One region of the Microbacterium sp. LTA6 genome, then DNA from elsewhere that is predicted to be linked to it. Evidence: predicted binding sites of a transcription regulator. Region 1 holds the regulator's gene; the other holds the start of a gene.
What was found. Region 1 encodes HrcA, which represses chaperone genes, less so after heat shock. Its sites were predicted from a motif close to TTNGCACTCGNNNNNNNCGAGTGCNAA; they were not measured.
Positions count from the first base shown of each region.

Region 1 (10,842 bases):
CACGATCTCGGGGTCCATCATCTCGTTCAGCGCGTCGTACAGAGGTCGCAGGTACGGGTCGATCTTGTCGCTCAGCGTTCCGGGGAGGAACCCCAGACGCTCCCCGGCCTCGACGGCCGGTCGCGTGAGGATGATCCGGGTGACCTCTTTGCGCTGCAGCGCCTGCACGGCTTTTGCCATCGCGAGGTACGTCTTCCCGGTGCCGGCGGGGCCGATACCGAAGACGATCGTGTTCTCCTCGATCGCGTCGACGTACTCCTTCTGCCCGAGCGTCTTGGGTCGGATGACCCTGCCCCTGGTGGACAGGATCGCCTCACCGAGCACCTCGCTCGGACGAGGACCGCCCTCGTGGCGCAGCATTCTGGCGGAGTTCTCGACATCACTGGGCACGAGATCGTGACCTGCCTTCGTCATCGCGAGCAGCTCGTCGACGAGGGTCTTCGCCTTGGCGACCGCCTCGGCATCGCCGGTCAGCGTGATCTCGTTGCCGCGGACCAGCACCTGCACATCACGGTGCTCCTTCTCGAGCATCCGCAGCAGCCGATCCTGCGGCCCGAGCAACTGCACCATGGCGACGCCATCGGCGTAGATCCGCTCCACGACCTCGGATTCTCGGGAGTCAGGCACCGACGCTCCGCTCGCTCAGTCCGCCGCCCAGCACATGGGCATGGACGTGGAACACGGTTTGACCGGCGTTCGCACCGGTGTTGAAGACGAGGCGGAAATCGCCGTCCTCGGTGTGCTCGACCGCGAGCTTCTCGGCGAACTCGATGAGCTCGGCCAGCAAGGCGGGATCGGCGGCCGCCAGCTCGGCGACATTCGGGTACTCCTGCGTCTTCGGGATCACCAGGAGGTGCACGGGGGCCTGCGGGGCGATGTCGCGCAGTGCGAAGAGGCGGTCGGTCTCGGCGAGGATCTCGCCGGGGATCTCCCCGTTCAGGATGCGCGTGAAGATCGAGGGTTCCGTCATGGGTCCAGCTTACTTGCGGGCCTGTGTGCCATGGGCGCCGGAGCCCATCGGGGCATCACCAGCGATCGAGGGCCACCGACAGCACGGCGATCGCCGCAGGGCCAGCGGTCGAGGTGCGCAGCACGGTCTCACCGAGCAGCACGCGTTCGGCACCGGCATCCGCCAGGCGGCGGAGCTCCTCGTCGGAGATGCCACCTTCCGGTCCCACGACGAGCACGATGTCTCGGCCGTCTGGCGTGAGGTCGGACAACCGGACCTCGGCCGTCGGATCGAGCAGCAGCACCCGCTGCACCGCCACGCGCTCGACGAGCTGCGCGGTCGACACCGGCGCTGACACCTCAGGAACCCAGGCGCGGTGCGCCTGCTTCGCCGCCTCGCGCACGATGGAGGCCCAACGCTCCCGGCCCTTGATCGCCTTCGGCCCGTCCCACCGCGAAACGCTGCGGCTGGCCTGCCACGGCACGATCTCGTCGACGCCGAGCTCGCACGCAGCCTGCACAGCCAGCTCATCGCGGTCGCCCTTGGCCAACGCCTGCACGAGCACGATCCTCGGGCTCGGCGCCGCGTGTTCCGTGCGCTCCGAGATCCGCACATCGACCTGCGATGGCGACACGTCCTCGGCCACCCCGGCGAGCCAGACTCCGGAGCCGTCGCCGACCGTCACCGTTTCACCGACCCGCAACCTCCGCACGACGGCGGCATGCTTCGCCTCGGCACCGGTCAGCGACACGATGTCGCCCACCGAAGCATCCGACGACGACTCAAGCAGGAAGTGCAGCGCCATGGCTCAGTCCTTCGGTCAGTGCGTGCGGAAGCGATCGCGGAGCTTGGAGAACAGACCCTGCTGGAACTGCGCGAGTTGCGGAGCCGGTGCCTTCGACTTCTTCGCGAAGTCCTCGATCAGCGCGCGCTGAGCAGAGTCCAGCTTCGTCGGCGTGACGACCTGCACTCCCACCCGAAGGTCGCCGCGCTGGCTACCGCGCAGTGGCGTGACTCCGCGGCCCTTGATGGTGAGCACGTCGCCCGCCTGCACGCCGGGACGAATCTCCAGATCGACGACGCCATCGAGGCCGTCGATCGAGGTCTCCGTGCCGAGAATCGCGTCGGTCATCGACACTTCGAGCGTCGCGAGCAGATCGTCACCGTCGCGGCTGAACGCGGCGTGCGGCGACACGGTCACCTCGACGTAGAGGTCACCGTTCGGACCGCCCGCCTTGCCCACCTCGCCGGAGCCGGGAAGCTGCAGACGCAGGCCGGTCTCGACACCGGAGGGGATGTCCAGCGAGACCGTACGACGAGAGCGCACGCGCCCCTGACCGCCACAGGTCGCGCACGGATACGGGATCGTGGTGCCGTAGCCTTCGCAGCTGCCGCACGGGGCAGAGGTGACGACGTTGCCGAGGAGACTGCGCACCTGACGCTGCACATGACCGGATCCACCGCAGATGTCGCAGGTCACCGGCGAAGTGCCCTCCTGGCAGCAGGAGCCCTGGCAGGTCTCGCAGAGCACGGCGGTGTCGACCTCGATGTCGCGGTGCGCACCGAACACGACGTCGCCGAGCTCGAGTGTCACTCGGACCAGTGCGTCCTGGCCGCGCTCCCGGCGCGACCGCGGCCGGGCGCTGCGCCCGCCACCCTGTGACGCCCCGAAGAACTGCTCGAAGATGTCGCCGAACCCGCCGAAGCCACTGAAGTTCTGGCCGGCGCCGTCACCGCCGCCCATGTCGTAGCGACGACGGGAGTCGTCGTCGCTGAGCACGTCATAGGCATGGGTGACGAGCTTGAAGCGCTCCGACGCTTCCTCGCCCGGATTCACATCCGGGTGCAGCTGCCTCGCCAAGCGTCGGTAGGCCTTCTTGATCTCGTCAGTGGAAGCGTCCCGGGAAACTCCGAGAACCTCATAGTGGTCCGCCACAATCACCTTTCCGCGTACGCGCGTTCGTTCGTGCGGGAGCCGCGTCAGCGGCTTCCCTCGTCTTCGTCGAGCAGCCGCGACAGGTAGCGGGCCACGGCCCGTGCCGCCGCGAGGTTGCTCGGATAGTCCATGCGGGTCGGCCCCATCACGCCGACTCTCGCCGTTCCGCTGGGGGCGGCGTAGTTGCTGGCGACGATCGAGGCCTCGCCGAGTCCGAACGGAGCATTCTCCGTGCCGATGCTCGTCGCGAGGCCGTGCTCGTCGCTCACCATCTCGCTCATCAGCCGCAGCAGGGTGACCTGCTCCTCGATCGCCTCGAGGATCGGATGGATGCTGCCGCGGAAGTCCTGCTCGCGACGGGCCAGCGTCGCCGCTCCCGCCATCACCAGCCGCTCCTGGCGGAACTCTCCCAGTTCGTCGACGATGACCGACGCGAGAGTGTGCAGCGCGGCATCCTTCGTCTTCGAGTCCGCCGCCGCCAGCAGTCCGCCCAGACGGTCTGCGGCATCACTGACCGCACGACCGGTGATCAGGGCGGAAAGACGCGCACGCAGCACCGCCATGTCTGCTTCGTCGACGTCGACGGGAAGCGGCGCGAGCCGCTGGGATACGCCACCGGCATCGGTCACGAGCACGACGAGCAGACGGTTCGGCGCCAGGGCGACGAGCTCGAGGTGCGTGAGGTGCGCGCGCGCGAACGACGGATACTGGGCGAGCGCGACCTGACCCGTGAGCTGTGTGAGCACGCGGACGGTGCGGGCCATGAGGTCGTCGAGGTCGGCGGGTGCGGCGAGGAACGACTCGATCGCCGTGCGCTGGGCGACCGAGAGCGGTCGCAGCTGGGCGAGGTGGTTGACGAAGACGCGATAGCCCTTGTCGGTCGGCACCCGCCCGGAGGAGGTGTGCGGTGCGGCGATCAGCTCCTCGTCCTCGAGCTGCGCCATGTCGTTGCGGATCGTCGCCGCGGAGACGCCGAAGGAGTACCGGTCGACGATCGACCTGCTCCCGACGGGTTCGCGGGTCTCGACATAGTCCTGCACGATCGCGCGGAGAACCTGCAGTCCTCGCTCGGTGACCATGTCGCCTCCTCCCGTTGTCTCGCCGATGTTCGCTGGCACTCGAATACTCAGAGTGCCAATTCTACCTGTGCGCGACCCTTTCCGCCTGGAACTCATCGACGCGAACGGGCAATACGATGACGATCATGACCCCCGACCCCCGGATCACCATCAGCACCGGCACCGTACAGGGCTCTGCGGTGGACGGCATCAGGCGCTTCCTGGGCATCCCCTACGCGGCTGCTCCCTTCGGCGCGAATCGCTTCCGTGCCCCGCAGCCTCCCGCACCGTGGAACGGTGTGCGCTCGGCGACCGCTTTCGGCGCCACCGCTCCACAGCTCCCCTATCCGGGCGCGATCGGTGAGCTTCTCGGGTCCGTGCGCATCGATGGAGACGACATCCTCACGGTGAACGTCTGGGCGCCGGACGACGCGGTGGCGACGCGGCCCGGATCACCGCGATGGGTGAATCGGCGGGCGGAGCGCTCGTCGCCGGCCTCCTCGCCAGGGAGGACACCCGGCGGATGATCAGCGGGGCGATCATCGAATCGGCCCCCCTCGAGGCGCAGACACTCGCCAAAGCCGGCAGGGTCACGGCGCAGATGGCGAAACAGCTCGGAATCCGTTCTGATCGGAAGTCCTTCGCCGCGGTGGCGCCGGATCGTCTCCTCGAGATCCGCCGGCGGCTGTCTGCGGGCTCTTCACCGCTTCGCGGGGCACCCGGGTTCCAATTCGCGATCGACGAGGAGAGTCTTCCTCGCTCGCCCCACGAGGTGATCGGCGAGATCGACACTCCGCTTCTCATCGGCTCCAACACCGATGAGTACCGGCTGTGGCTCACACCGGATGCCCTCGCCGGGATCACTGAGCTCAAGCTGCTGGCTGCGCGCTTGGCCCTGCGCATCCCGCGGCGCGCGGTGAGCGCCTACCGAGCAGACTGGCCACAGGCCTCCCCCGGCGAGATCGCCGGTCAGCTGCTGACCGACCGCATGCTCCGAGCGCCACTGAGCAGGCTCGCGTCCACCCGGAAGGCGCCGACGTACGTCTACGAGTTCGCGTGGCAGAGTCCCGTGCGCGATCTTCGCGCGGCACACGGGCTGGAACTCGGGTTCGTCTTCGACCGTTTGGGCGATGACGAGGCGCTGCGCATGGCCGGACCTGAAGCGCCGCAGGAGCTCGCCGCAGAAATGCACGCGGCATGGATTCGGTTCATCAAGACCGGCGATCCGGGTTGGCCGGCTTTCGATGCACAGCGCCAGACCCGCCTTTTCGACGCCGAGACGACGACGGTCGTGCAGCGCCGCGCGACGGCGATGGACCTGCTGCCCTAGTCGGTGAGTTCTCTGACCACCGCGTCGGCCAGCAGCCGCCCGCGCAACGTCAGCCGCACCCGACCACGCAGGGCGGATGCCGGATCGACGAGTCCGTCTGCGATGAGTCCCGCGACGCGCGATCGCTTCGCGGGCGGCAGTTCGGCCACCGCGAAACCTTCTGCCAATCGACTCTCGAGCAGCACCCGCTCCAGCATCCGTGCCTGTTCACCGGGACGCTCTGTGCCGGCCGCCGGCGATTCGGATGCCGCGAGCCGCTGCGCGTAGGCGGCGGGGTGCTTCACATTCCACCAGCGGAGCCCTGCGACGTGGCTGTGCGCCCCCGGCCCGAACCCCCACCAGTCGCTCCCCCGCCAGTACGCGAGGTTGTGACGCGATCGCTGGTCGGGATCGCGAGCCCAGTTGCTGATCTCGTACCAATCGAAGCCGGCGGCGGCGAGCCGCGCGTCCGCCAGTTCGTACATGTCGGCCTGCACGTCGTCGTCGGGCGTCGGCACCTCGCCGCGGCGGATCTGGCGAGCGAGCTTCGTGCCGTCCTCGATGATCAACGCGTACGCCGAGATGTGGTCGGACTCGAGTGCGAGCGCCGCATCGAGAGAAGCCTCCCAGTCGGCGAGTGACTCCCCTGGTGCGCCGTAGATGAGATCGACGCTCACGGCCAGCCCCGCGTCCTTGGCGGCGGCGACGGCGGTGCGCACGTTCTCCGGGTCATGGGTGCGGTCCAGAGCGGCGAGCACATGCGGCACCGCGGACTGCATGCCGATCGACAGGCGAGTCACGCCGGCATCGGCCAGCGTCCTGGCGACGGACGGCGTCACGGTGTCGGGGTTGGCTTCGACGGTGACCTCCGCACCGTCGACGATCCCGAACGCGGAGACCGCGGCACCCAGCATCCGGGCGAGATCCCCCGCCGGAAGCAGCGTGGGGGTGCCGCCGCCGAAGAAGACCGTGTCCATCGGTCGGAGGGCGCCGGCGTCGCCGAGAACGGTTCGGGCCAGGGCGATCTCGGCCTCGAGCGTCGAGGCGTAGTCCTCCTGCCGCGCTCCGCGCAGCTCACCGGATGTATAGGTGTTGAAGTCGCAGTAGCCGCAGCGCACTCGGCAGAACGGGATATGCAGGTACGCGGAGAACGGCACGGTGAGATCGATCGGGAGGTCGTGCGGCAGACGACCGTCGGTGGGCGCGGGATCGCCGAGAGGGAGCGACGCGCCCATCAGAGAGTGCGTGCCATCAGACGGGGGTCGCGTACAGCGGGGAGATCGCCCGGAGGTACCTCGCGAACAGCTCACGGCGGCGGCGCTTCACCAGAACCGGCACCGTCCGGTAGAGCAGAGCATTCGGCGCATCGAACGCTCGCACGGTGAACCACACTTCGTCGTTGTCCTCGCGCCACTCGAGGTCGAAGGACTCCTCGCCGCTCACGACCGAACCGCCGACCGTGCCGAGCACGAAGCCGACGCGGCGCGGTTCCTCCGTCACCGAGATCACGCGCAGCTCGGCATCCGCCCGCATGCCCGAGACCCGACCGTGCAGGCGAAGCGTCATGCCCGGACCGACGAACGGGGTTCCCTCGGCATCGAAGCGCTGCTCGACGTCGCGCTTGCTCGGAGCGACGGGGTTGCCCTCGGCATCGAAGCTCACGCCTGCATAGGCAGGACCCGACGCCGGGCGGACGTCTTCGATGCTCAGGCCGGCCGCGCGCTGCGCCGTCCAGGTCAGCAGGGATTCACCTGCGGACTGGAATCGCTCCGCACCACTGCCGATCCGCCAGGACTGCTCAGCGGGGATGCTGCGCTCCGGCGGATACTGCATCAGATCGGGCGCGTGGGTCGCACCCACGGCCGCATAGTCAACCGTGTCGTCTCGGAAAGTCCCGCGCCGCATGAGTTCCAGCCTACTTCCCGTTCCCTGGGCGAACACTCCCCACGCGCCGCGGGACGTCACATCCCGCGGAGATCTACTTCTTGTCCTTGCTGTCGACGTCGCCGGAGAGAGCAGCGATGAACGCCTCCTGCGGAACCTCGACACGACCGACCATCTTCATGCGCTTCTTGCCCTCCTTCTGCTTCTCGAGCAGCTTGCGCTTGCGGCTGATGTCACCGCCGTAGCACTTGGCGAGGACATCTTTGCGGAGGGCGCGAATCGTCTCACGGGCGATGATCCGCGCGCCGATCGCCGCCTGGATCGGGACTTCGAAGTTCTGGCGTGGGATGAGTTTGCGCAGCCGCTCCGTCATCAGGGTGCCGTAGGCGTACGCCTTGTCGCGGTGCACGATCGCGCTGAACGCGTCGACCTTGTCGCCCTGCAGCAGAACATCGACCTTGACCAGGTCGCCGTCCTGCTGGCCGGCGGGCTCGTAGTCGAGGCTCGCGTACCCCTGCGTCTTCGACTTCAGCTGATCGAAGAAATCGAAGACGATCTCACCGAGCGGCATCATGTATCGCAGTTCGACGCGCTCCTCGGAGAAGTACTCCATGCCCAGCAGCGCGCCGCGGCGCGTCTGGCAGAGCTCCATCACGGTACCGACATAGTCCTTCGGCAGCAGGATCGCGGCCTTGACCATCGGTTCGGCGACCGAGGCGACGCGACCGTCCGGGTACTCGCTCGGGTTGGTGACGATCACCTTCTCACCGATGTCGGTGGTCACTTCGTAGATCACGCTGGGTGCTGTGGTGATGAGATCGAGGTCGAACTCACGGGCCAGTCGCTCGGTGATGATCTCCAGGTGCAGCAGCCCGAGGAACCCGCAGCGGAAACCGAAGCCGAGCGCCACGGAGGTCTCCGGCTCGTACACGAGAGAAGCGTCGGAGAGCTTGAGCTTGTCCAGCGCCTCGCGCAGCTCGCTGTAGTCGCTGCCGTCGATCGGGTACAGACCGGAGTAGACCATCGGCTTCGGGTCGGTGTAGCCGGGAAGGGCATCGGATGCCGGCTTCCTGGCCGTCGTGACGGTGTCGCCGACCTTCGACAGGCGCACGTCCTTCACGCCGGTGATGAGGTAGCCCACTTCGCCGACGCCGAGACCCTTCGAGGGCACGGGTTCCGGGCTGGACACGCCGATTTCGAGGAGGTCGTGCGTGGCCCGCGTCGACATCATCTGGATACGCTCGCGCGGCTCCAGGGAGCCGTCGATCATGCGGACATAGGTGACGACGCCGCGGTAGGCGTCGTAGACGGAGTCGAAGATCATCGCGCGGGCAGGAGCGTCCGGGTCGCCCTTCGGCGCCGGGATCTGCTCCACGAGGCGGTCGAGCAGATCCTCCACACCGAGGCCTGTCTTGCCGGAAACTCGCAGCACGTCTTCCGGGCGACCGCCGATCAGAGACGCGAGTTCCTTCGCGTACTTCTCGGGGTCGGCCGCCGGCAGATCGATCTTGTTCAGCACCGGGATGATGTGCAGATCGTTCTCCAGCGCGAGATAGAGGTTCGCGAGGGTCTGAGCCTCGATACCCTGCGCGGCGTCGACGAGGAGAAGCGCTCCTTCGCAGGCCGCGAGCGAGCGGGAGACCTCATAGGTGAAGTCCACGTGACCGGGGGTGTCGATCATGTTCAGCGCGAACGTCTCACCGTTCAGCATCCAGGGCATGCGCACGGCCTGGCTCTTGATGGTGATGCCGCGTTCGCGCTCGATGTCCATGCGGTCCAGATACTGCGCCCGCATGTCGCGATCCGAGACCACGCCGGTGATGCCGAGCATACGGTCGGCGAGCGTCGACTTGCCGTGATCGATGTGGGCGATGATGCAGAAGTTGCGGATCTGCGTCGCCGGAGTCGCGGCAGGCTGAAGGGAGGTGAGAGCGCGTGGTGACATGTCCACACGATTCTACGGTCAGGCGATGCTAATCCTCGATTCGCCCGAACCGGTGATAGTCTCCCGAGGTTGCCCCAGACGGTTCCGTGACACTGAATCCCGCAGGCGTCACGACTCCGTCACACGTCAGGAGCCGATCGCGCGTCGCGTGGATCGTCGGATGATGCTTGAATTGCAACCGACCCAGCGCTGCGTCGGCAGATCCCGAGCGCGTCTGTAAACGAGAAAGAATCATTACCTTGATCAAGTTTCTGTTGCGCCGCCTCGTGGGGTGGGTACTGATGATCGTCATCGCGACGAACATCACCTACTTCCTCGCCTGGAACTTCCTCGATCCCGAGAACAACTACGTCGGTCGCCGCCCCCCGAAGACAGCCGATGAGATCGCTGCCCTCCTGGAGCCACGAAACCTCAGCGAGACCGTGCCGCTGATCGAGCGGTGGTGGAACTGGATCACCGCCATCGTCCTGCGCTGGGACTGGGGCCTGGGGCCGACCGGTCAGTCGGTCAACGAGCAGGTCGCCTACCGCATGTGGGTCAGCGCTGAGCTCGTTCTGGGCGCCACGATCATCACCACGATCCTCGGAATCGCGCTGGGTGTGTACACGGCCTCCCGCCAGTACAAGCTCGCCGACCGGATCGGTCAGGCGACGTCGATCGTCACGATGAACATTCCGGTCGTCGTTGCCGGTCTCGGCATCGTCCTGCTCGCCATCGGCTTCAACAACCTCGTCGGCGTGCGTGTCTTCTACGTCACCGGCTCCGCCAGTCAAGGCGTCGAAGGGTTCTTCCCCGTCCTCATCGACGTGCTCCAACACGTCACATTGCCGACATTGGGTCTCGTGCTCACGGGATACGCCGGAATCCACTTCCTGCAGCGTTCCCTTCTGCTGGACAACATCAAGGCCGATTACGTCCGCACCGCGCGCGCCAAGGGCCTGACCAAGCAGCAGGCGATCCGCAAGCACGCACTGCGCACTTCGCTGATCCCGGTGACGACGCAGGTCGCGTTCACGATTCCGCTCATCTTCACCGGGGCCGTGCTGACCGAGACGATCTTCAACTGGAACGGTATGGGGAAGTACTTCCTCGAGACCCTGAACACCAACGACATCCACGGCACCGTCGCGATCGCCGCATTCGGCGCTCTGCTGACGGCCATCGGCGCCATCCTCGCCGACATCGCCGTGGTGGTCCTCGATCCGAGAGTGCGGGTGAGCTGATGTCCATCGAGACTCTGGGGATGACCCCTGAACTGAGCAAGGAGCCGGCCGCACCGACGCGGCGCAAGCGCACCTCGATGTGGACGCTGTACCGCCGCCGCTTCATGCGCAACCGCGGCGCGGTCCTCGGGCTGTTCATCCTTGCCGCGCTCGTCCTGTTCGCCATCATCGGCCCGCTCGTCGCGCAGTACAGCCACACCGACCTGGACTTCCTCGCATTGCGCAAGGGGCCGTCGGCCGAGCACTGGTTCGGCACCAACGGCTCCGGCAACGACAACTTCGCCCAGGTCGCGGTCGGCCTGCAGCGTTCCATGATGATCGCCCTGCTCGTCGCCGTCGGTACGACGGTGGTGTCCGCGATCGTCGGTGCGACCGCCGCCTACTACGGCAAGCTCTACGAGCGCGTCACCCTGATCGTCATCCACTTCATGATGGTGGTCCCGAACTTCCTGATCCTCGCAATGATCTCGAACGACGTCGGCGGCAACTGGCTCGTGATCTCGCTGGTGATGATCTTCGTGGTCGGCTGGTTCATGCC
Region 1 covers NZ_CP147855.1:3,097,809-3,108,650, reverse strand. Annotated here, with positions in the region: gene LTA6_RS14740 (PhoH family protein) at 1-570, opposite strand, end outside; gene LTA6_RS14735 (HIT domain-containing protein) at 620-970, opposite strand; gene LTA6_RS14730 (16S rRNA (uracil(1498)-N(3))-methyltransferase) at 1,026-1,754, opposite strand; gene dnaJ (molecular chaperone DnaJ) at 1,770-2,885, opposite strand; gene hrcA (heat-inducible transcriptional repressor HrcA) at 2,930-3,964, opposite strand; gene LTA6_RS14715 (carboxylesterase family protein) at 4,090-4,470, shown strand; gene LTA6_RS14710 (carboxylesterase family protein) at 4,404-5,273, shown strand; gene hemW (radical SAM family heme chaperone HemW) at 5,270-6,487, opposite strand; gene LTA6_RS14700 (DUF1990 family protein) at 6,504-7,157, opposite strand; gene lepA (translation elongation factor 4) at 7,231-9,081, opposite strand; gene LTA6_RS14690 (ABC transporter permease) at 9,321-10,304, shown strand; gene LTA6_RS14685 (ABC transporter permease) at 10,325-10,842, shown strand, end outside.

Region 2 (10,842 bases), 1.2 Mb from region 1:
CGATCGCGCGCGTCGAACGCTGAGGGCGCGGCGGGATCAGGCAGACCTCGTCCACAACTCCGGAAGAACGTCGCGATATCGTCCGATCCGGGCGATGGTGACGTTCACACCGGGCAGATCTCCGGAGTTATGAACGCCGACTACCCTGGAAGGGTGATCCTCGCCGTCGATACCTCCCTGGGCACGGCCGTCGCGCTCATCGATGCAGACGGCCGGCCGCGAGCGGAAGCAGCGACCGCCGACCCGCTCGGGCATGCCGAGGTCATCGGGGACCTGCTCCAGAACGTCCTCGATGAGGCGGATGCCGGCGACATCACCCACGTCGTCGCGGGCATGGGCCCCGGGCCGTTCACCGGTCTCCGCATCGGCATCGCCGCTGCCCGCGCATTCGCGCTCGGCCGTGCGATCCCGATCATCCCGGTTCCCAGTCACTTCGCCGCCGCGCTCACCGCCATCGACACGGATGCCGTGACCGGCGCTTTCGCGATCGTCACGGACGCGCGCCGCAGAGAGGTCGCGATCACCGTGTTCGACGGGAAGGACGACGACGGCATTCCGCGCGTCGTGGCCGACACGATCCTGCTTCCGCGCATCGACGCCGACACGCATCTGGGCGGCATCCGCCGGATCGATGTCGACGCGCTCTCCGCCGCCGATCTCGCCCGTGTCGGCGCGAACGCGAACGCCGCCGGCCGTGCGCTCGCCGACGCTGAGCCGTTGTATCTGCGAGCCCCCGACGTGAAGCTCCCCGGCGCCCCGAAGCGGGTCGGATCATGACGCTCCGCGCGGCTGACCCGGCTGATCTGGCCGCGATCATGGGTATCGAGAACCGCTCGTTCCCCGGCGACGCGTGGAGCACCGAGACCATGGCGGCCGAGCTCGCGAGCCCGCATGGCGTCTACCTCGTCGACGAGGCGGACGGCGACGTCATCGGCTACGGGGGCATCCGCGCCCTCCCGGGCGGGGCGGATGCCGACATCCAGACGATCGCATACGACGCCGAGCATCGCGGTGGCGGGCGAGGCCGCGCGCTGCTGCGTGCGCTGCTCGCCGAGGCCGTGGCGCGCGGTGCCCGCGAGATGTTCCTCGAGGTCAGGGCGGACAATCCGGCAGCTGAGGGGCTCTACCGCTCCGAGGGATTTCTGGAGATCGGACGACGCCCGCACTACTACCAGCCCGATGACGTCGACGCGATCGTGATGAGACTCGATCTGCGGGGCTCGGCAAGCACAGGGGCCCATGTGCCGGATGCGACGGATGCCGTGAAGGAGACCCGCACATGAGCGGACCGCTGGTGCTCGGCATCGAGACGAGCTGCGACGAGACCGGGATCGGGATCGTCCGCGGACGCACGCTGCTGACGAACACGATCGCCTCCAGCATGGATGAGCACGCCCGCTACGGCGGCGTCGTGCCCGAAGTCGCGGCACGCGCGCACCTCGAGGCGCTGCAGCCGTCGATCGAGAAGGCTCTGAGCGAAGCCGGGGTGCGACTCGAAGATCTCGATGCCATCGCCGTCACCAGCGGCCCAGGGCTCGCCGGCGCACTCATGGTCGGTGTCGGCGCGGCGAAGGGTCTCGCAGTGTCGCTCGGCAAGCCGCTATACGCGGTGAATCACCTGGTCGGGCACATCGCCGCCGACATCCTGACTGCGGATTCCGAACCGCTCGAGTACCCGACGATCGCGCTCCTCGTCTCCGGCGGACACACGTCGCTCCTGCACGTGCGCGATCTCACCAGCGACGTCGAGCTGCTCGGCGAGACGATGGACGACGCAGCGGGGGAGGCCTTCGACAAGGTCGCTCGACTGCTGTCTCTGCCGTACCCGGGCGGGCCGGAGATCGACCGGGCTGCGGCGTCCGGTGACCCGAACGCCATCAGGTTCCCTCGTGGCCTCTCGCGCGCATCCGACATGGCGAAGCACCGCTACGACTTCTCGTTCTCCGGGCTGAAGACCGCGGTGGCGCGCTGGGTCGAGCGCTGTGAGGCCGACGGCGTCGAGGTGCCGGTGGCAGACGTGGCGGCGAGTTTCCGCGAGGCGGTCGTCGACGTGCTGGTGACGAAGGCGCTTGCCGCGTGCGTCGACCTCGGCGTGCCGCGGCTGCTGCTCGGCGGCGGGGTCATCGCCAATCGACGGCTTCGCGAGGTCGCCCTGGCCCGCGCAGAGGTCGCGGGCGTCACCGTGAGGATTCCGCCGCTGTCCCTGTGCACCGACAACGGCGCGATGATCGCGGCGCTCGCCGCGGAGTTGATCTCCTCGGGTCGACGGCCGTCGACGCTGGCCTTCGGGGCCGACTCGACTCTGCCGGTCACCGAGATCCAGGTGGCCGAGACGGTGGAGGAGGTGCCCGCATGACCGACGCACCGCGCACAGCGGGGACCGACGGCATCGACGCGTCGAAGCGAGCGGCGTCGACCGATGGCGCCATCGCGGATCCGCTGCACACGAGCATCGATCGCCCGAGCGGCGAGGTCGAACGACCGGCGGGCCTGGCGAAGATCCCGGGGGCCCGAGGGGACGGATACACGCGGCTGCCCACGGGGCCGGTCGGCATCGAACCGGTGGTCGCGAGCGGGCCGGACCCGGACGCCGTCGGAGCGCCGGCGGTCGAATGGGAGCCGACGGGCACAGACGGCACGGAGATCGAAGACACGCGTCTGGCACCGTGGGCGCTGCTCGCCGCGATCGTCGCGCTCGGCACCTCGTTCTTCGTCGGCTGGGGCATTCCCGTCGCGATCGTCGCCGTGATCGCGGCGATCATGTCGCTGCGCCGCCCGGTCGAGAGCCGAGCCATCGCACGATGGGCGCTCGTGCTCGGCCTGTGCGCGATGGTGTACAGCCTGGGCTGGCTGGTCTGGGCTGGCATGCAGTTCGAGAGACTTGGATAGCGGATGCTCAGCGCCGACGAACTCGTGGAACTCCGCGCGTTGCAGGCGCGGGCATACGGGCGCGACGGCGGCCTCTCCGACGCGGATGCCGAGCGGATGCGGCAGCTCGAGCTCCAGCGAATGCCGGCGTCTAGTGCGGATCAGGGCGTTTCGTCTCGCTCCGCTCGCTCAACGGTCGGGGAAGCGACCCTCATCGACCGGGCTTCTTCGTCGGTCGTTGAGCGAGGAGCGCAGCGACGAGACGAAACGCCTGCACCGGCGTCGACAGCGGATCAGCGCGTTTCGACTCGCTTCGCTCGCTCAACGACCGAGGAGGGGGCGGATGGCTCAACGACCGAGGTGGCGCCTGAGCTGAGCCGCGGCACGCTGCGCCGGTTCTGGCGCCCGCTGGCCGCCGTGGCCGCGGCGCTTCTCCTCCTCGGCCTCGCCGCCGGGTGGGCGATCTTCGGGCAGCGCTCGGAGGCGATCGCGCTGACCGCCGACGAGGTGCAGCGCCGGCTCGAGCTCTATGACAAAGGCAATTACGACGAAGGGTCGGTACGCGCTGTCCGTCGCGACGAGGAAGCTCTGGTCTGGTATGCCACGAAGAACGACGGCGAGTTCGCGTGCCTTGTGCTCGACGTCGGGGAGCTCTCGACGCTCGACTGCCGCCCGGTGGCCGACGCCGCGGCGCACGGCATGAACGCGTTCCTGACGCTCGAGGAATCCGACCCTGACCCGGAGACCGGGGCTTATGAGAGCACGGGCATCGGCGCGACCCTGCTGTACTCCGCTGACGACGAGCCGATGGTCGCGATCCAGCGCTGGACGAACTCGGGCAACTGGCTCGAACAGTTCGACGAAAGTCGGCATCCACGCATCGAGGAGCTCATCGCGCAGGGGTATGACGCGTCGATGCTTAGCGAGGCCGGGACCTTCGATGGTCAACCTGTGTGGCTGGCGCATCGTACGGAGAACGACGCGCGCTGCCTGATCGTCGACCGCGAGTCGTCCAGCGCGGAGACATGCCTTCCGTCCGCGCAGGCTCTGGATGACGGCCTCTCGCTGACGATCGTCGACGTGGATGCGGCGAGTGGCATCACCAGGAGGTGGACTTTCGACGTGCTCTTCACGAAATGGCAGACCCCGTACCTCACGATCACCGCTGATGCGGGCGAACTGTTCACCGTCAAGCCAGGCGATCGGGTCGAGGTGGGCGGCGAGCACGGCGACCCGATCGAGGTCGGCACCGACGTTCCGCAGGGGTGATCTCCTCGGGGCGCGCTATTCCGCGTGCACTCGGTCGGCGAGGATCGCGAGACGCCGACTGCCGATTCGAGTGAGGATCAGTGTCGCCGACTCGTCACCGCGCAACGTCAGCTTCTTCCGGAAGGCGGCCGGGTCGATGTCCATGCCGCGTTTCTTGATCTCCAGCGTGCCGATGCCGTTGGCCTTGAGCACGGCGTTGATCGACTTCGGGTTCGCCGGCGTCGTCTCGCGCACGCGGAACGACTGCACGAACGGGCTCGTGAGAGCAGCATCCGACGTCAGATAGGCGATGTGCTCGTCGAGCATGCCGGCCTCCAGGCTCCGCGCCACGTCGCCGATGAGACGCGCACGGATCACCGCGCCGTCGGGTTCGTGCAGGTACGCGCCGAGTTCCCGGACCGGGGCGTCCTCGGCATCCGCACCGGCGGTGAGTTCGTACGAGTGGTCGCCACGGATCACCAGCGCCGCTCTGCGTACCTCGTTCCGGGCGAGCACGCCCGTCCACAGCACCAGCTCCACGACGCTGCCGTCGACGCTGACCCATTGCGCTTCGGCATCCGCCGGCAGGGCGTCACGGTCGTGTCCTGGGCCGAGCTTGATCCCGGTCGGAACGCGCGATGCCAGTTCGAATGCCCAGTCCAGCGAGGGGGAGTAGTCGGATGCCGTGACGCGTCGCGTCTCGCTGTGGCCCGAAGTGCGTCGTGCTGGGTCCATCCAGACGGCGTCCACCCCGCTGAGGTCGGCCGATTCGGCGGTGCCGTGCTGCACGCTCACATCGCCGGCGAAGGGGGCGAGGTTGTACGCCGCGATCGCGGATGTGACCTCGTCGGCATCGACAGCGTGCACACGGAGTCCCGCGCCGGCGAAGGCGAGGGCGTCGCCGCCGATGCCGCATCCCAGGTCTGCGACGCTCGTGATGCCGGCACCGCGCATGCGCTGGGCGTGCCTGGCGGCCACGCCGAGGCGAGTCGCCTGTTCGAGCCCAGCGCGGGTGAACAGCATCCGATCGGCGAAGGCGCCGAACTTCGACTTCGCCCGAGCCCGCAGACTCACCTGTCCGACCACGGCGGTGACGAGCTCAGGGGAGTGGCCCGCTGCGCGCATCCGTGAGACCGTGCGGGTGACGTCGGACAGCGACTCGAGGGGCTCGGTGCCGTCGAGAAGCGACAGACCTTCGGCGGTGAGCAGGGTGCGCAGCTCGGACATCTCCACCACGCCAGCCTATGCGGCCGAGCGTTTCGTCTCGGCCCGCTCTCTCGACGATCGGCAGGACCGAGGGCTGGCACTCGCATTGCATGAGTGCCAATGGACCGCATACACTGGGATTAGCACTCTCGGGTTGAGAGTGCGAACAAGTCTTTCGTGTCAGCGTCAAGGAAAGAAGAGGTAGACCGTGTCGGTTTCCATCAAGCCGCTCGAGGACCGCATCGTCATCCAGCAGGTCGAGGCCGAGCAGACCACCGCGAGTGGCCTGGTCATCCCCGACACTGCCAAGGAGAAGCCCCAGGAGGGCGAGGTCGTGGCCGTTGGCCCCGGCCGCATCGACGACAACGGCAACCGTGTTCCGATCGATGTCGCCGTCGGCGACCGCGTGCTCTACAGCAAGTACGGCGGCACCGAGGTGAAGTTCGGCGTGGACGAGTACCTCGTGCTCTCCGCCCGCGACGTCCTCGCGGTCGTCGTTCGCTGAGCCAGCGCAGTTCTCGAAGGGCCCGGATGCATCCGCATCCGGGCCCTTCTGCGTCCCCGCCGGCCTCCGGGTCGGCTGCCGGGCATAGGGTTGTGCAGTGAGCCCAGACCCGTCCACCCGTGAGAGCCGCGCCTCCGGGGCCATGTACGCGGGCGGGGCCTACCTGCTGTGGGGCGTGCTGCCCCTTTACTTCCTGCTGCTGGCGCCCACCGGGGCCTGGGAGGTCGTCGCCTGGCGCGTGCTGCTCTCCTTCGTGTTCTGTCTGGTGCTGCTGACGATCACCCGGGGCTGGGGCGCGTTCCGCGCGATCGTGCGGCAGCCGAAGCTGCTGGGCTGGACGGCGCTCGCCGGTCTGCTCATCTACGTCAACTGGCAGGTGTTCCTCATCGGAACCCTCAGCGATCGCATCGTCGAGACGAGCCTCGGGTACTTCATCAACCCGATCACCACCGTGCTGCTCGGCGTCTTCGTGCTGCACGAACGCATCAGACGGCTGCAGTGGGCCGCGATCGGCATCGCCGCTGCGGCGGTCGCCGTGATCGTCATCGGGTACGGGGAATTCCCGTGGATCGCGCTTTCGCTCACCGCGTCGTTCGGCGTCTACGGACTCATCAAGAAGAAGATCGGTCCGGCGGTGGACGCCGTCAGCGGCCTGACCCTGGAATCGTTCTGGCTCATCCCCATCGCCGTCGTTCAGCTCATCGTCGTCGCGCAGACCTCCGGAATCACGATGGGCACGAACGGCGGATGGCACGCCCTGCTGCTCGCCTTCGCGGGAGTCGTCACCGCGGTGCCGCTGCTGATGTTCGCGGCGGGTACCCGCCGGGTCAACCTGACCGTGATCGGGATGATCCAGTTCATCACTCCGATCATGCAGTTCGTGATCGGTGTCGCGTTCCTGCACGAGCCGATGCCGCCTGAGCGGTGGGCCGGATTCATCATCGTGTGGGTCGCGATCGCGGTCTTCGTCGTCGACCTGCTGCTCGCCGCGCGTCGTGGCCGACGGACGGACCCCGCCGAGCTCATCTGAATCCGAGGCGCACCGAGGTAGACACGGAGTCCCGGATCGTTAACGCACCGAAACACTTGCGTCTCCATCTCGCTGTGATCACGCTCTAGGGTTAGAGCACTCGATCGTGGTCATACTCCACGTTCAGACACGCAAGGGAGCATCATGAACGCACTGAAGGGCTCGCGCACAGCGAAGGTCTTCGCGGGGATCGCGCTGCTCAGCGCATCCGCAATCGTTATCGCCGGCTGCAGCAGCCCGACGACCGACAAGCCGTCCGACGAGGGCGGGAACAAGCCAGCGGCAGACCTGACGCTGAAGCTCGGCTCGCTGCTGCCGCAGACCGGCGCCCTGTCCTTCCTCGGCCCGCCGATGCAGGCAGGCTCCCAGCTGGCGGTCGCAGAGGTCAACGACGCCAAGGCCGGGGTCACCATCGACCTGACCGCTGCGGACGAGGGCGACACCGACACCAAGGCATACGAGACGTCGATCGCGCAGCTGCAGAGCGAAGGCGTCGCCGCTGTCGTCGGCGCCGCGTCGTCGGCCGTTTCCAAGCTGATCCTGGACGGCAACATCAGCTCCGGGATCATCACGATCTCGCCGTCTAACACTTCTCCGGACTTCACCGCGTGGGACGACAACGGTCTCTACTTCCGCACCGCCCCCAGCGACCTGCTGCAGGGTGAGGTGCTCGGAAACCTGATCGCCGAAGACGGCCACAAGACGCTGGGCATCATCTACCAGAACAACGCCTACGGCACCGGACTCTTCGACGCGATCTCCTCGACGTTCGAAGGCACCGGCGGCGAGATCGTGGCCGAGGCTGCGTTCAACATCGGCGACGCGCAGTTCGACGCTCAGGTGTCGACGATCATGGCGGCCAAGCCCGACGCGATCGCCGTCGTCTCGTACGACGAGTTCAAGACGATCGCTCCGCTGCTCGTGAACGCGGGCGCTGACCCGAAGAGCTTCTACCTCGTCGACGGCAACCTCTCCAACAGCTACGCGACGGACCTTCCCGCCGTGAAGCTCGAGGGCGCCAAGGGCACCAAGCCCGGACCCGCTCTGGAAGACGACTTCACTGATCGTCTTCAGGAGCTGTGGACCGGTGAGGGCAACCCCGAGATCGAGGACGAGACCTACGCGGCCGAGGCGTACGACGCAGTGATCCTGCTCGCGCTGGCTTCGCTCGCGGCGGGCTCGACCGAGGGCGTCGACATCGCAGCCAAGATGCAGGAAGTCTCCGGCGGCTCCGGCGATGGCGAGAAGTGCACCAGCTTCGCCGAGTGCGCCGAGATCATCAACGGAGGCGGCACGGCCGACTACGACGGCTACTCCGGTGACGTCACGTTCGACGAGAACGGCGACCCGAAGGGTGCCGCAATCGGCGTCTTCGAGTACGGCGCAGACAACACCTACTCGCGGATCAACTGACCGAACCGCAGTGTGAAGGCCCCGGATGCTGGCATCCGGGGCCTTCCTCGTGCCGGGAGCGCGGATGGGAACGGACATGCAGAAGGGGGTGGATGCCGTGGCATCCACCCCCTTCTGCGAGACGTCTCAGGCCGCGTCGGTGCCCAGGGTACCCAGGTAGAGGCCGATGACCTTCGGGTCGTTCAGCAGCTCGCGACCGGTGCCCTCGTAGGCGTCCTTGCCCTGATCGAGCACGTAGCCGCGATCACAGATCTGCAGGCAGCGTCGCGCGTTCTGCTCGACCATGATGGTCGTGACGCCCGCCTTGTTGATGTCGGAGACGCGGATGAACGCATCATCCTGCCGCACCGGCGAGAGTCCTGCCGAGGGCTCGTCCAGCAGCAGGACGGACGGATCCATCATCAGTGCGCGCGACATCGCCACCATCTGACGCTCGCCGCCCGACAGCGATCCGGCGCGTTGCTTGAGGCGCGTACCCAGCTCCGCGAAGATGCTGGAGACGAACTCCAGCCGCTCCGCGTAGATCTTGGGGTTCTGGTACAACCCCATCTGCAGGTTCTCCTCGATCGTGAGCGACGGAAAGACGTTGTTCGTCTGCGGAACGAACGCCACACCGCGCTTGACGAGCTTGTCGGCCTTCAGCCCGACGATGCTCTCGCCGTTCAAGGTGACCTCGCCGGAGCGCACGTTCACGAGTCCGAACATCGCCTTGAGCAGGGTCGACTTGCCGGCCCCGTTCGGTCCGATGATGCCGATCAGCTCGCCCTTGCGGGCGACGAGGTTCGCCCCGTTGAGGATGTTGACACCGGGGAGGTACCCGGCGTGGACATCCTTCATCTCCACGACGATGTCGTCGCTCATGCCTTCTCCTCATCGGTCGCAGTCGGTCGGGTCGGCTCGGCCGCGGTCGCTCCGGCCGGGCCATGAGCCGATGGCTGCTCGCCGGCCAGCTCGGCCTGCGCCTCGGCCTCGATCTCGCGGCGCAGACGTTCGGCCGCCGCGGATTCGATGACGGGGATCCTGCCCGTGACCGCGCCCAGATCGAGATCCTGGTGAGCGCCGAGATACGCATCGACGACGGCAGGATCTTCCATGACCTCGTCGGGTGGCCCTTCAGCCACGACGCGTCCCTCTGCCATCACGACGACCCAGTCGGCGATGTGGCGGACCATGTGCATGTCGTGCTCGACGAAGAGCACGGTCATGCCCTGCTCCTTGAGATCGAGGATGTGCTCGAGCAGCGACTGGGTGAGGGCCGGGTTGACGCCGGCCATCGGCTCGTCGAGCATGACGAGATTCGGGTCGCTCATCAGCGCCCGGGCCATCTCGAGGAGCTTGCGCTGCCCACCGGAGAGCGACGCGGCGAAGTCCTTCTCCTTGGCGTCGAGCTTGAAGCGGGCGAGCAGGTCACGCGCTTTGGCTTCGATCTCGGTGTCCTGCTTGCGCCAGATGAACGGCAGCAGGCTCGTCCAGAAGCCCTCGCCGCGCTGGTGCGGGGCGCCGAGCTTCATGTTCTCCAGCACGGTCAGCAGCGACAGCGACTTGGTCAGCTGGAAGGTGCGCACCTGTCCCATGCGCGCGACCTTGAACGAGGGGATGCCGGCGAGGTTCTTGCCGTCGAACGACCACGTTCCTGTGTTGGGCTTGTCGAAGCCGCAGAGCAGGTTGAACAGCGTCGTCTTGCCGGCGCCGTTGGGCCCGATCAGTGCGGTGATCGCGCCGCGGGGGATCTCGACGTGGTCGACGTCCACCGCCGTGAGGCCGCCGAAGCGGCGCTGGATGCCGTCGGCGATCAGAATCGGGTCGACCTTGGCGACGCCGGGTGCGGCTGGCCCCTTGGCGAGGCCGGTCGCCTTGGGGCGACGGATGCTTCCGGTCGACGGTGCGGCCGGGGTCTGGTCACTTGACAAAGGTCATCTCCCTCTTGTCTCCGAGGATGCCCTGCGGGCGGAAGATCACCAGCAGCATGAGGGCGACACCGACCAGCACGAAGCGGATCGTGCCCGCCTGGCTGTCGGACATCGGCAGCAGCCCCGCCGCAGCCATGTCGGGCAGCAGGTTGCCGAGGAACGCGAAGACGAGCCAGAAGAGCACCGCGCCGAGGGTCGGACCGAAGACGGTGGCCGCGCCGCCGAGCAGCAGGATCGTCCACAGGAAGAAGGTGAGCGACGTGGTGTAGCTGCTGGGGACGACCGCCGAGGGGAGGGCGAACACGATGCCTCCGGCCGCTCCGATCATGCCGCCGACGACGAGCGCCTGCATCTTGTAGGCGAAGACGTTCTTTCCCAGCGAGCGGACGGCGTCCTCGTCTTCGCGGATGCCCTTGAGTACGCGGCCCCACGGGCTGCGCATCAGCATCCAGACCAGCAGGACGGCGACGCCGAGCAGGATCAGGCCGAACACGCGGTTCCACAGATCGCCCTCGTTGTACGTCCACGGGCCGAATCCGTATGTCCCGGGCGGGAACGGGTTCGCATCTCGGAAACCCGAGTGGTACCCGGCCAGGCCGTCGGCCGAGTTCGTCCATTCGTCGAACACCTGGGTGGTGAACAGCAGACGGACGATCTCACCG
Region 2 covers NZ_CP147855.1:312,956-323,797, reverse strand. Annotated here, with positions in the region: gene tsaE (tRNA (adenosine(37)-N6)-threonylcarbamoyltransferase complex ATPase subunit type 1 TsaE) at 1-23, shown strand, start outside; gene tsaB (tRNA (adenosine(37)-N6)-threonylcarbamoyltransferase complex dimerization subunit type 1 TsaB) at 154-777, shown strand; gene rimI (ribosomal protein S18-alanine N-acetyltransferase) at 774-1,283, shown strand; gene tsaD (tRNA (adenosine(37)-N6)-threonylcarbamoyltransferase complex transferase subunit TsaD) at 1,280-2,356, shown strand; gene LTA6_RS01485 (hypothetical protein) at 2,353-2,889, shown strand; gene LTA6_RS01480 (hypothetical protein) at 2,893-4,137, shown strand; gene LTA6_RS01475 (THUMP-like domain-containing protein) at 4,153-5,349, opposite strand; gene groES (co-chaperone GroES) at 5,531-5,827, shown strand; gene rarD (EamA family transporter RarD) at 5,970-6,857, shown strand; gene LTA6_RS01460 (ABC transporter substrate-binding protein) at 7,002-8,270, shown strand; gene LTA6_RS01455 (ABC transporter ATP-binding protein) at 8,397-9,131, opposite strand; gene LTA6_RS01450 (ABC transporter ATP-binding protein) at 9,128-10,180, opposite strand; gene LTA6_RS01445 (branched-chain amino acid ABC transporter permease) at 10,170-10,842, opposite strand, start outside.
Region 2: the regulator HrcA is predicted to act here: its motif matches at 5,417-5,443, upstream of groES (co-chaperone GroES).